2 regions of the Ferdinandcohnia jepli genome follow, and region 1 is predicted to be linked to the other one. Evidence: riboswitches for the same ligand, from Rfam matches in the RefSeq annotation. Region 1 holds a riboswitch; the other holds the start of a gene.
What was found. Region 1 has a riboswitch for S-adenosylmethionine ahead of AB3M96_RS13115 (methionine ABC transporter ATP-binding protein). Riboswitches for the same ligand answer to the same signal wherever they lie in the genome.
Positions count from the first base shown of each region.

Region 2: it holds a riboswitch for S-adenosylmethionine, as region 1 does, so the genes downstream of both, mtnW (2,3-diketo-5-methylthiopentyl-1-phosphate enolase) here and AB3M96_RS13115 (methionine ABC transporter ATP-binding protein) in region 1, are expected to answer to the same signal.

Region 1 is NZ_JBFOKR010000011.1:69,103-73,593, forward strand. Features, by position in the region: gene AB3M96_RS13110 (O-acetylhomoserine aminocarboxypropyltransferase/cysteine synthase family protein) at 1-1,212, shown strand, start outside; SAM riboswitch class I at 1,315-1,421, shown strand; gene AB3M96_RS13115 (methionine ABC transporter ATP-binding protein) at 1,615-2,640, shown strand; gene AB3M96_RS13120 (methionine ABC transporter permease) at 2,633-3,337, shown strand; gene AB3M96_RS13125 (MetQ/NlpA family ABC transporter substrate-binding protein) at 3,354-4,193, shown strand.
Region 2 is NZ_JBFOKR010000003.1:31,316-35,806, forward strand. Features, by position in the region: gene AB3M96_RS03705 (carbon-nitrogen family hydrolase) at 1-838, opposite strand, end outside; gene AB3M96_RS03710 (pyridoxal phosphate-dependent aminotransferase) at 872-2,044, shown strand; SAM riboswitch class I at 2,148-2,255, shown strand; gene mtnW (2,3-diketo-5-methylthiopentyl-1-phosphate enolase) at 2,335-3,570, shown strand; gene AB3M96_RS03720 (2-hydroxy-3-keto-5-methylthiopentenyl-1-phosphate phosphatase) at 3,573-4,229, shown strand; gene AB3M96_RS03725 (methylthioribulose 1-phosphate dehydratase) at 4,229-4,491, shown strand, end outside.

The sequences.
Region 1 (4,491 bases):
TATAAATTTAATAATACAGAACATGCCGCAAACCTATTTGGTTTAAAAGAAAATGGATATATATATACTCGCATCCATAATCCAACAGTGACAGTTTTTGAAGAAAGAGTTGCTCAATTAGAGGGCGGAGTTGGTGCATTAGCAGTTGCAAGTGGAATGGCAGCTATAACAACTGCTATTCTAAATATTGCGGGTGCTGGGGACGAGATTGTATCAGCATCAACACTATATGGGGGTACATATAACCTATTCGCAAATACACTTCCTAAATATGGAATAAAAACAACATTTGTAGACCCTTCAAATCCAGAAAATTTCCGTCAAGCAATTACTCCTAATACAAAGGCTGTATTTGCAGAAACAATTGGTAATCCAAGTTTAGATGTTCTTGATATTGAGTCAGTAGCGAATATTGCGCATGAAGCAGGGATTCCACTTTTAATTGACAACACCTTTGCAACTCCTTATCTCTGCAGACCTATCGAACACGGAGCAGATATTGTCATCCATTCTGCAACGAAATGGTTGCTAGGTAATGGAACGACATTAGGTGGGATCATCGTAGATGGTGGTAATTTTGATTGGAATTCACCTAAATTCCCAGGTTTCACAACCCCTGATCCGAGCTATAATAATTTAGTTTATGCCGAGGCACTTGGACCTGTCGCTTATATTATAAAAGCCAGGGTTCAGCTTCTACGTGATCTTGGGCCATCAATAAGCCCATTTAATGCTTTCCAATTTAATTTGGGACTCGAAACCTTACATGTTCGAATGAAAGAACATATTGAAAATACAAAAAAGGTTGTCACTTATTTAAAAGATCATCCAGGCGTTGAGTGGGTACTATATCCTGGAGAAGAAAATCATCCGAACAAGCAATTAGCAGACAAATATTTATCAAAAGGGGCCGGCGCTGTTGTAGTCTTTGGCATCAAAGGTGGAAGAGAGGCTGGTCAAAAGCTAATAAATAGTGTTGAATTATGGTCACATGTAGCCAATGTAGGAGATGCAAAGAGTTTAATTATTCATCCTGCAAGTACAACGCATCAACAACTTGGACCAGAAGATCTAAAAGCATCAGGTGTAACTGAGGATTTGGTTCGATTATCTGTAGGAATTGAAAATATAGAGGATATACTTGAAGATTTAGAACAAGCAATTGAAGTAGCAAATGGAACAACGTCGAAAAAATCTGTACCTACTGTGTAGTTTCTTTTTGAGAAAAAAATTTGTTGACACCTTTTTTTGCTAATGATAAAATCACAAATGTCGCTATAGCAACATAATGAAAAAGTGAATATATAAATGTGACTCTTATTTAGAGTGGTGGAGGGAAGTGCCCTATGAAACCCAGCAACCGTCAACGTCCGTTGAAAAGGTGCCAATTCACACAAAGCTTATGCTTTGAGAGATGAGAGGAAGGTTATTTAGATATCTATGCCTTTCTGCTCTTTTGCAGAAAGGTATTTTTGTTTTAGTAAAGTAGCTGAAAAGACAGGCTGACACCCTAATTGTAAATAAAGGTAACCGGATTATAATGGCGGGAGTTTACTTTATCAGTTATTTACATAAACTAAGCTTAGTTTTTTCTGAATAGAAGGTGTGACAAACGTGATATCACTAACAAATGTTAAAAAAGTCTATAACTCAAAGAATAATTCAGTAACAGCTGTGAATAATATCAATTTGCAAATTAATGAAGGCGAAATATTTGGCATAATCGGTTATAGTGGTGCAGGTAAAAGTTCCTTAATTCGCTTACTGAACGGACTTGAAACACCAACCGAAGGAACAATTACAGTTGCGGGACATGATATAACCTCTATTAAGGGGAAGAATCTTCAAAATGCACGGAAAGAAATTAGTATGATCTTCCAGCATTTCAATTTACTTTGGTCGAGAACTGTGAGAGAAAACATATCATTTCCACTTGAGATTTCAAAGGTTCCCAAAACCGAACGAGATAAAAGAGTTTCCGAACTCATTAAATTAGTAGGCTTAGAAGGAAGAGAAGATGCATATCCTTCACAACTTAGTGGAGGACAGAAGCAAAGAGTCGGTATCGCTCGTGCACTTGCAAATAATCCAAAGGTTTTACTTTGTGATGAAGCTACTTCTGCTCTAGACCCACAAACAACTGACTCAATACTTGACCTGCTCGTGGATATTAATGAGCGATTAGGGTTAACGATTGTATTAATCACGCATGAAATGCATGTTATACGTAAAATTTGCCATCGGGTCGCTGTAATGGAGGAAGGCAGATTTGTTGAACAAGGGAAGGTACTTGATGTGTTTAAAAAACCTCAGGCTAACATTACAAAACGTTTTGTTCAACAGGTAACAGAGCCAGAGGAAACAAAAGAAACGATTGAACACTTGTTACATCAGTATCCTAACGGACGGGTTATTCAATTAACTTTTGTTGGCGAAACTGCTGAAACACCATTAATTACACGTTTAATCCGTGATTTCAATATTGAAGTTAACATTCTGCAGGGGAAGATTTCTCAAACACAAAGCGGTTCATATGGGACTTTGTTTATTCATATTGATGGTGAGATGAATGAAGTGAATTCGTCAATCGATTACATTCGTCAACAGCAGGTAGAAGTCGAGGTGATCGAAAATGCTTGAGAAGTTATATGAACTCTTTAAATGGGAAAAACAAGTGGAAGACCTGGAAAAGTTAAAATGGGACGACCTATGGGAAGCAACGCTTGAAACACTATATATGACATCTATATCAGTAGTAGCAACATTTATTATCGGCTTGTTTCTAGGCTTGGTTTTATTTTTAACTGATAAAGGAAATGCATGGGAAAATCGTTATATAAATGGTTTTGTATCAGCGATTGTAAATATTTTTAGATCAATTCCATTTATTATTTTACTTGTTCTACTAATTCCGTTTACTAAAATTATCATGGGTTCTATGTTAGGCCCAAATGCAGCATTTCCATCTTTAATTATTGGTGCGGCACCCTTTTACGCAAGAATGGTAGAAATTGCACTACGCGAAATCGATAAAGGTGTTATTGAAGCATCGCATTCTATGGGAGCTACTAATAGCACTATTATCTATAAGGTATTAATTCCGGAATCATTACCTGCACTTATCTCAGGTATTACTGTAACTGCTATTTCGTTAATTAGCTTTACAGCGATGGCGGGGGTTATTGGAGCAGGAGGATTGGGACATTTTGCTTATCTTTATGGGTTCCAAGGAAATAAACCTATCATTACTTTTATTGCTACAGTAGCAATCGTAATCTTGGTATTCATCATTCAATTTTTGGGTGATTTCTTTACAAAATATACAGACAAGAGATAACAGGAGGAGTACTAACATGAAAAAGTGGTTTTTACTATTATTAGTTGGTTTATTATCATTAACTCTAGCTGCTTGCGGTGGAAATGATGAAGCAGGAGAACAAGGAACAGAAGGAACGAACGAAAATAAAAAGTTGGTAGTTGGCGCATCTGCAGTTCCACATGCTGAAGTATTAGAAAAAGCAAAAGAGCTTTTAAAGGAAAAGGGAATTGACCTTGAGATAGAAGTTTTTACTGATTATATTTTACCTAATGTTGCTTTACACGAAAAAGAAATCGATGCAAACTATTTCCAAACGCCAGGTTATTTAGCATTACAAATGGAAGATAACCCAGACTTTGATTTTGTTAGTGTTGGTGAAATTCACAAAGAACCAATTGGTATTTACTCAAAGGAATTTAACAATTTAAACGAGCTACCTGATGGCGCGAAAATTATTATGAGTAATTCATTTAGTGACCACGGTCGTATCTTACCAATTTTTGAAAGAGAAGGCATTATTACTCTTAAAGAAGGTGTAGGAGACCAAGCGAGAGTGGAAGACATCGTTGATAATCCGAAAAATCTTGATTTTTCTACTTTAATTGAAGCGAAATTACTAGCATCTTCTTTTGAAAATGGTGAAGGTGACGCAGTTGTTATCAATACAAACTATGCACTTGAAGGCGGAGTAAACATTGCTGAAGATGGTATTGCATTTGAAGGCGATGATGTTGTACCTGCAAACCTAATTGTAATTAATAAAGGCGATGAAGAACGCGAAGAAATAAAAGCATTAGTAGAAGTTTTAAAATCAGATGAAATTAAACAGTTCATCAAAGAAGAATATGCGGGTGCTGTAATTACAGTTGAATAAATTATGTGAAGAGAAGCTTATTACTAGCTTCTCTTTTTTTAGTCTCTTATGAGGGTACTCATTGTATTTTAGTACCCTCACTAAGTAAAAAGAGCAGCCCGAGGTCACTCATAGAGGAGATGAAAGCCCTCATAAAGTAAAAAGACAACATGAGGTCACTCATAGAAGAGAAGAAAGCCCTCATGAAGTAAAAGGAGCAGCCCGAGGTCACTCATAGAGGAGATGAAAGCCCTCATGAAGTAAAAGGACAACATGAGGTCATTCACAGTTGAGTTTTAAAGCCCCCCCCAGCAGCAGA
Region 2 (4,491 bases), on a different contig from region 1:
CTGGACGTCTGTCTTGAAAAATAGGAATTTGTTTTCTTACCTCTTGCACCTTAGCGAGATTGATCTCACCAACAAGAGTGGTTGGTTCTGTTCCTGCTTCCACAATAATTTCACCCCATGGATCGATAATCATGGAGTGACCAGCAAATACATTGTTTGGATCACTGCCTGAGCGGTTACAAGCAACAACATAACATTGATTTTCAATAGCCCGGCTTAGCAATAATGCTCTCCAATGCTCTAATCGTGGGAGCGGCCATTCGGCTACTACAAACAGAATTTCTGCTCCATCTGTAGTATGTGCACGAATCCATTCTGGAAACCTGATATCATAACAAATCAAGCCGGAAGCCTGGATATTTTCAAGTGTGAAGTGGCCTTTACTCGCCCCAGCTTGCAAATATAGGTGTTCATCCATCAGTTGAAATAGGTGGAGTTTACTATATTCTCCAATTAATTCGCCTTCTCTATTAACGACAAACATTGTATTCGTAACACCATCATCCGTTTTTTTAGCAACAGAGCCTGCAATAATATTTACTGAGTACGATGTTGCAAGATCTTTTATAAATGACTTTGTTTTATCACCATTTTCATCCGCAATTTCATCTAGTCTAGTAAGGTCATATCCAGTTGTCCATAGCTCTGGTAAAATAATGACATCAGGGGTATGTTGTTTCATAGTTTGTTCGATTTCTCTAGTAACATTGTTAAGGTTACTGACCGGATCTCCGAATACAATGTCCAGTTGAATACATGCAATTTTTAGATTCATAGTTGGGCCTCCTGGAAAAAATAATACTTTACAATTTGTTTTTAACAATATATGATTTGTCACTAGAATTTCAAGTATTTTTAAGAAGGTGAATCCATGAAAAATTTTCAACAGTCTGACATACTTAAGAACTTACCAAAACAGTTCTTTGCTTCTCTTGTAGGGAAGGTCAACAGGGTGGTGGCGGATGGCCATGATGTAATAAATTTAGGCCAGGGTAATCCTGATCAACCAACACCATCACATATTGTAAAAGCATTACAGAATTCTGCTGAAAATCCAAGTTATCATAAGTATCCTCCTTTCAGAGGACAACCTTTTTTGAAGGAAGCTGCCGCTAAATTTTATGAACGAGAATATGGAGTTACGTTAAATCCCGAGACAGAGGTTGCAATATTATTTGGGGGGAAAGCGGGCCTTGTTGAAATTCCACAATGCCTTTTAAACCCTGGAGATGTTGCGCTTGTTCCTGACCCGGGGTATCCAGATTACTGGTCTGGTGTTGAACTGGCCCGTGGCGTTATGGAGTATATGCCGTTAAAAGAAGATAATGCCTTTTTACCTGATTATTCGGAGCTTAATCCAGAGCAATTAGAAAAAGCCAAAGTTATGTTCTTAAATTACCCAAATAATCCCACAGGCGCAACTGCGACAAAGGAATTCTTTGAGGAGACTGTTGAATTTGCGAACAAACATGATATTTGTGTAGTTCATGATTTTGCATATGGAGCAATTGGTTTTGACGGGAAGAAGCCAGTTAGCTTTTTACAAGTAGAAGGTGCGAAAGAAATTGGAATTGAAATCTACACACTGTCTAAAACTTATAATATGGCTGGATGGCGAATAGGTTTTGCGGTTGGAAATCCAAGTGTGATTGAGGCGATCAATTTATTACAGGACCATTTGTATGTTAGCCTATTTAGTCCAGTACAGGAGGCAGCAGCTGCTGCTCTGCTTGAATCTCAAGATTGTGTAGATGAACTCGTAGCACTATATGAATCTAGAAGAAATACATTTATTCAATCATTACAAGAAATTGGCTGGGATGTTAAGGCACCAACAGGTTCGTTTTTTGCCTGGTTACCTGTACCAAAAGGGTATACATCTGCGACTTTTGCTGATCTTTTACTTGAAAAAGCACATGTTGCAGTTGCTCCTGGGATTGGTTTTGGCTCATACGGTGATGGATATGTACGTGTTGGTTTACTGACGGACGAGGCTCGATTAGTCGAGGCTGCAAATCGAATTAAAAAGCTCAACTTGTTCTGATTTTTTTCTTCCAAAAAATATTTGACAAGAAAAAGTATTCCTGTCATAATCCAAATTACATTCCGTTTCGTAATTTAAATTTTAAAAATTTATAGATTATATTTTCTTATCAAGAGCAGGTGGAGGGACTAGCCCTATGAAGCCCGGCAACCGACTTATGCGTATAAGCACGGTGCTAATTCTTGCAGCTTTATTAGCTGAGAGATAAGGAGATGTTACTAGTTAACCTCTTCTTATGAAGGGGTTTTTTGTTTATTTGACACTGATTTTTACAGAAATGAGGTATCAACATGAATGAAATTATTGCCAAATATTTAGTTCATGACTCTGGTAATTTAGAGAAAAAAGCAGAAGGTATCGCACTTGGATTAACAGTAGGTTCTTGGACTGATTTACCTCAGTTAGAACAAGAGCAGCTATTAAAACATAAGGGTAGAGTAGTTAGTATTGAACAATTCGATGAAGATCCAAATGCTAGTACATATTTAGGTAAAACAGTTAAGAAAGGCATCATTAAAATAGCCTACCCATCAATGAATTTTAGTCCTGATTTACCAGCTATTTTAACAACTGTCTTTGGAAAACTCAGTCTGGACGGAGAAATTAAACTACTAGACTTGGAGTTTTCAGAAGATATAAAGTCATTTTTTCCAGGTCCTAAATTTGGGCTAGAAGGAATTAGAGAAAAACTGGGAGTCTACGACAGACCTCTAGTAATGAGTATTTTTAAAGGTGTAATTGGCCGAGATATTGAATATCTAAAAGCGCAACTTCGTGAGCAAGCACTTGGTGGAGTCGATATCATTAAGGATGATGAAATATTATTTGATAATCCACTTACTCCATTCGAGGAAAGAATAACGGAGGGAAAAAAGGTTCTTGATGAAGTATATTCTGAAATTGGTCATCGTTCTCTTTATGCTGTAAACCTGACAGGTAAAACTTTTGGATTAAAAGAAAAAGCAAAGAAAGCGGTGGATCTAGGCGCTGATCTACTTTTGTTTAATGTCTTTGCATACGGACTTGATGTGTTGCAAAGTCTTGCAGAGGACCCGGAAATAACAGTCCCAATTATGGCACACCCAGCATTTAGTGGCGCGCTCACACCTTCAGAGTTTTATGGCGTTTCTAATCCGTTGCTACTTGGAAAACTTTTACGATATGCAGGAGCGGACCTTGTGTTATTTCCATCACCATATGGAAGTGTTGCGCTTGAAAGAGACCAGACATTAGAGATCGCTCATGAATTAACAAAAAGCGATGATCAGATGAAAACAGTATTTCCAGTACCTTCAGCTGGTATTCATCCAGGATTAGTACCATTGCTGCTTCGCGATTTTGGAATAAACAGTATTATAAATGCTGGTGGAGGAGTACATGGTCATCCAGATGGTGCGATTGGTGGCGGAAAAGCATTTCGAGCAGCAGTTGAAGCAGGATTAACCGGCACAACACTAGTTGAATATGCAACAAAAAGCCCTGAATTAAAAAAGGCAATCGAATTATGGGGATATAAAGAGGTATAGATATGAAAAAACCAATCCTATTTTGTGACTTTGACGGCACGATAACTAATACAGATAACATTATAGCAATCATGAAAAAGTTTGCGCCACCAGAATGGGTAGGAATTAAGGATCAAATTCTTTCACAGGAAATTCCTATTCAAGTTGGGGTAAGTCAATTGTTCTCATTATTACCTTCTGACTGGAAAGAAGAAATAACAGACTATATTACACAACACGCTGTTATTCGAGAAGGATTTAAGGAGTTTGTAGAGTTCACTCAGAAGCAAGGTATTCAGCTTTATGTGGTAAGTGGAGGAATCGATTTCTTTGTTGAGCCACTCTTAGAAGGACTCGTACCGTTAGAAAATATCTACTGTAATAAATCTGACTTTAGTGGCGAGAGAATCAGAATTCTATGGCCATATACATGTGATACTGAATGTTCAAATCAATGTGGCTGCTGTAAACCGACTCTGATTCGTAGCCTTGCAGGTTCAGACGACTATAAAATTGTAATTGGGGATTCGATAACTGATCTTCAAGCTGCGAAGCTTGCAGATAAAGTTATTGCTAGAGATTTCTTAGTTGAAAAATGCACCGAGTTAGGTCTTAAATATGCTCCTTTCGAAACTTTTTTTGATGTAATTAATGTCTTGGAAAAAGTGGAGGTGAGGTAATGAGACTTTATATTAAACAATGGGATGAACTAGCAGATATTAAGGACGAACTAGCAAAACGTGATTGGTTTATGGGAACAAGTGGTAATCTTGCAATTAAAGTATCTGATAATCCAGGAACCTTTCTTGTTACGGCAAGTGGGAAGGATAAGAAAAAGAGAACAGATGAAGATTTCCTCTTAGTAGATGATAATGGATATCCGGCAACCCCAACTCAACAAAAACCTTCGGCTGAAACGTTATTACATGTAAAGATATATAA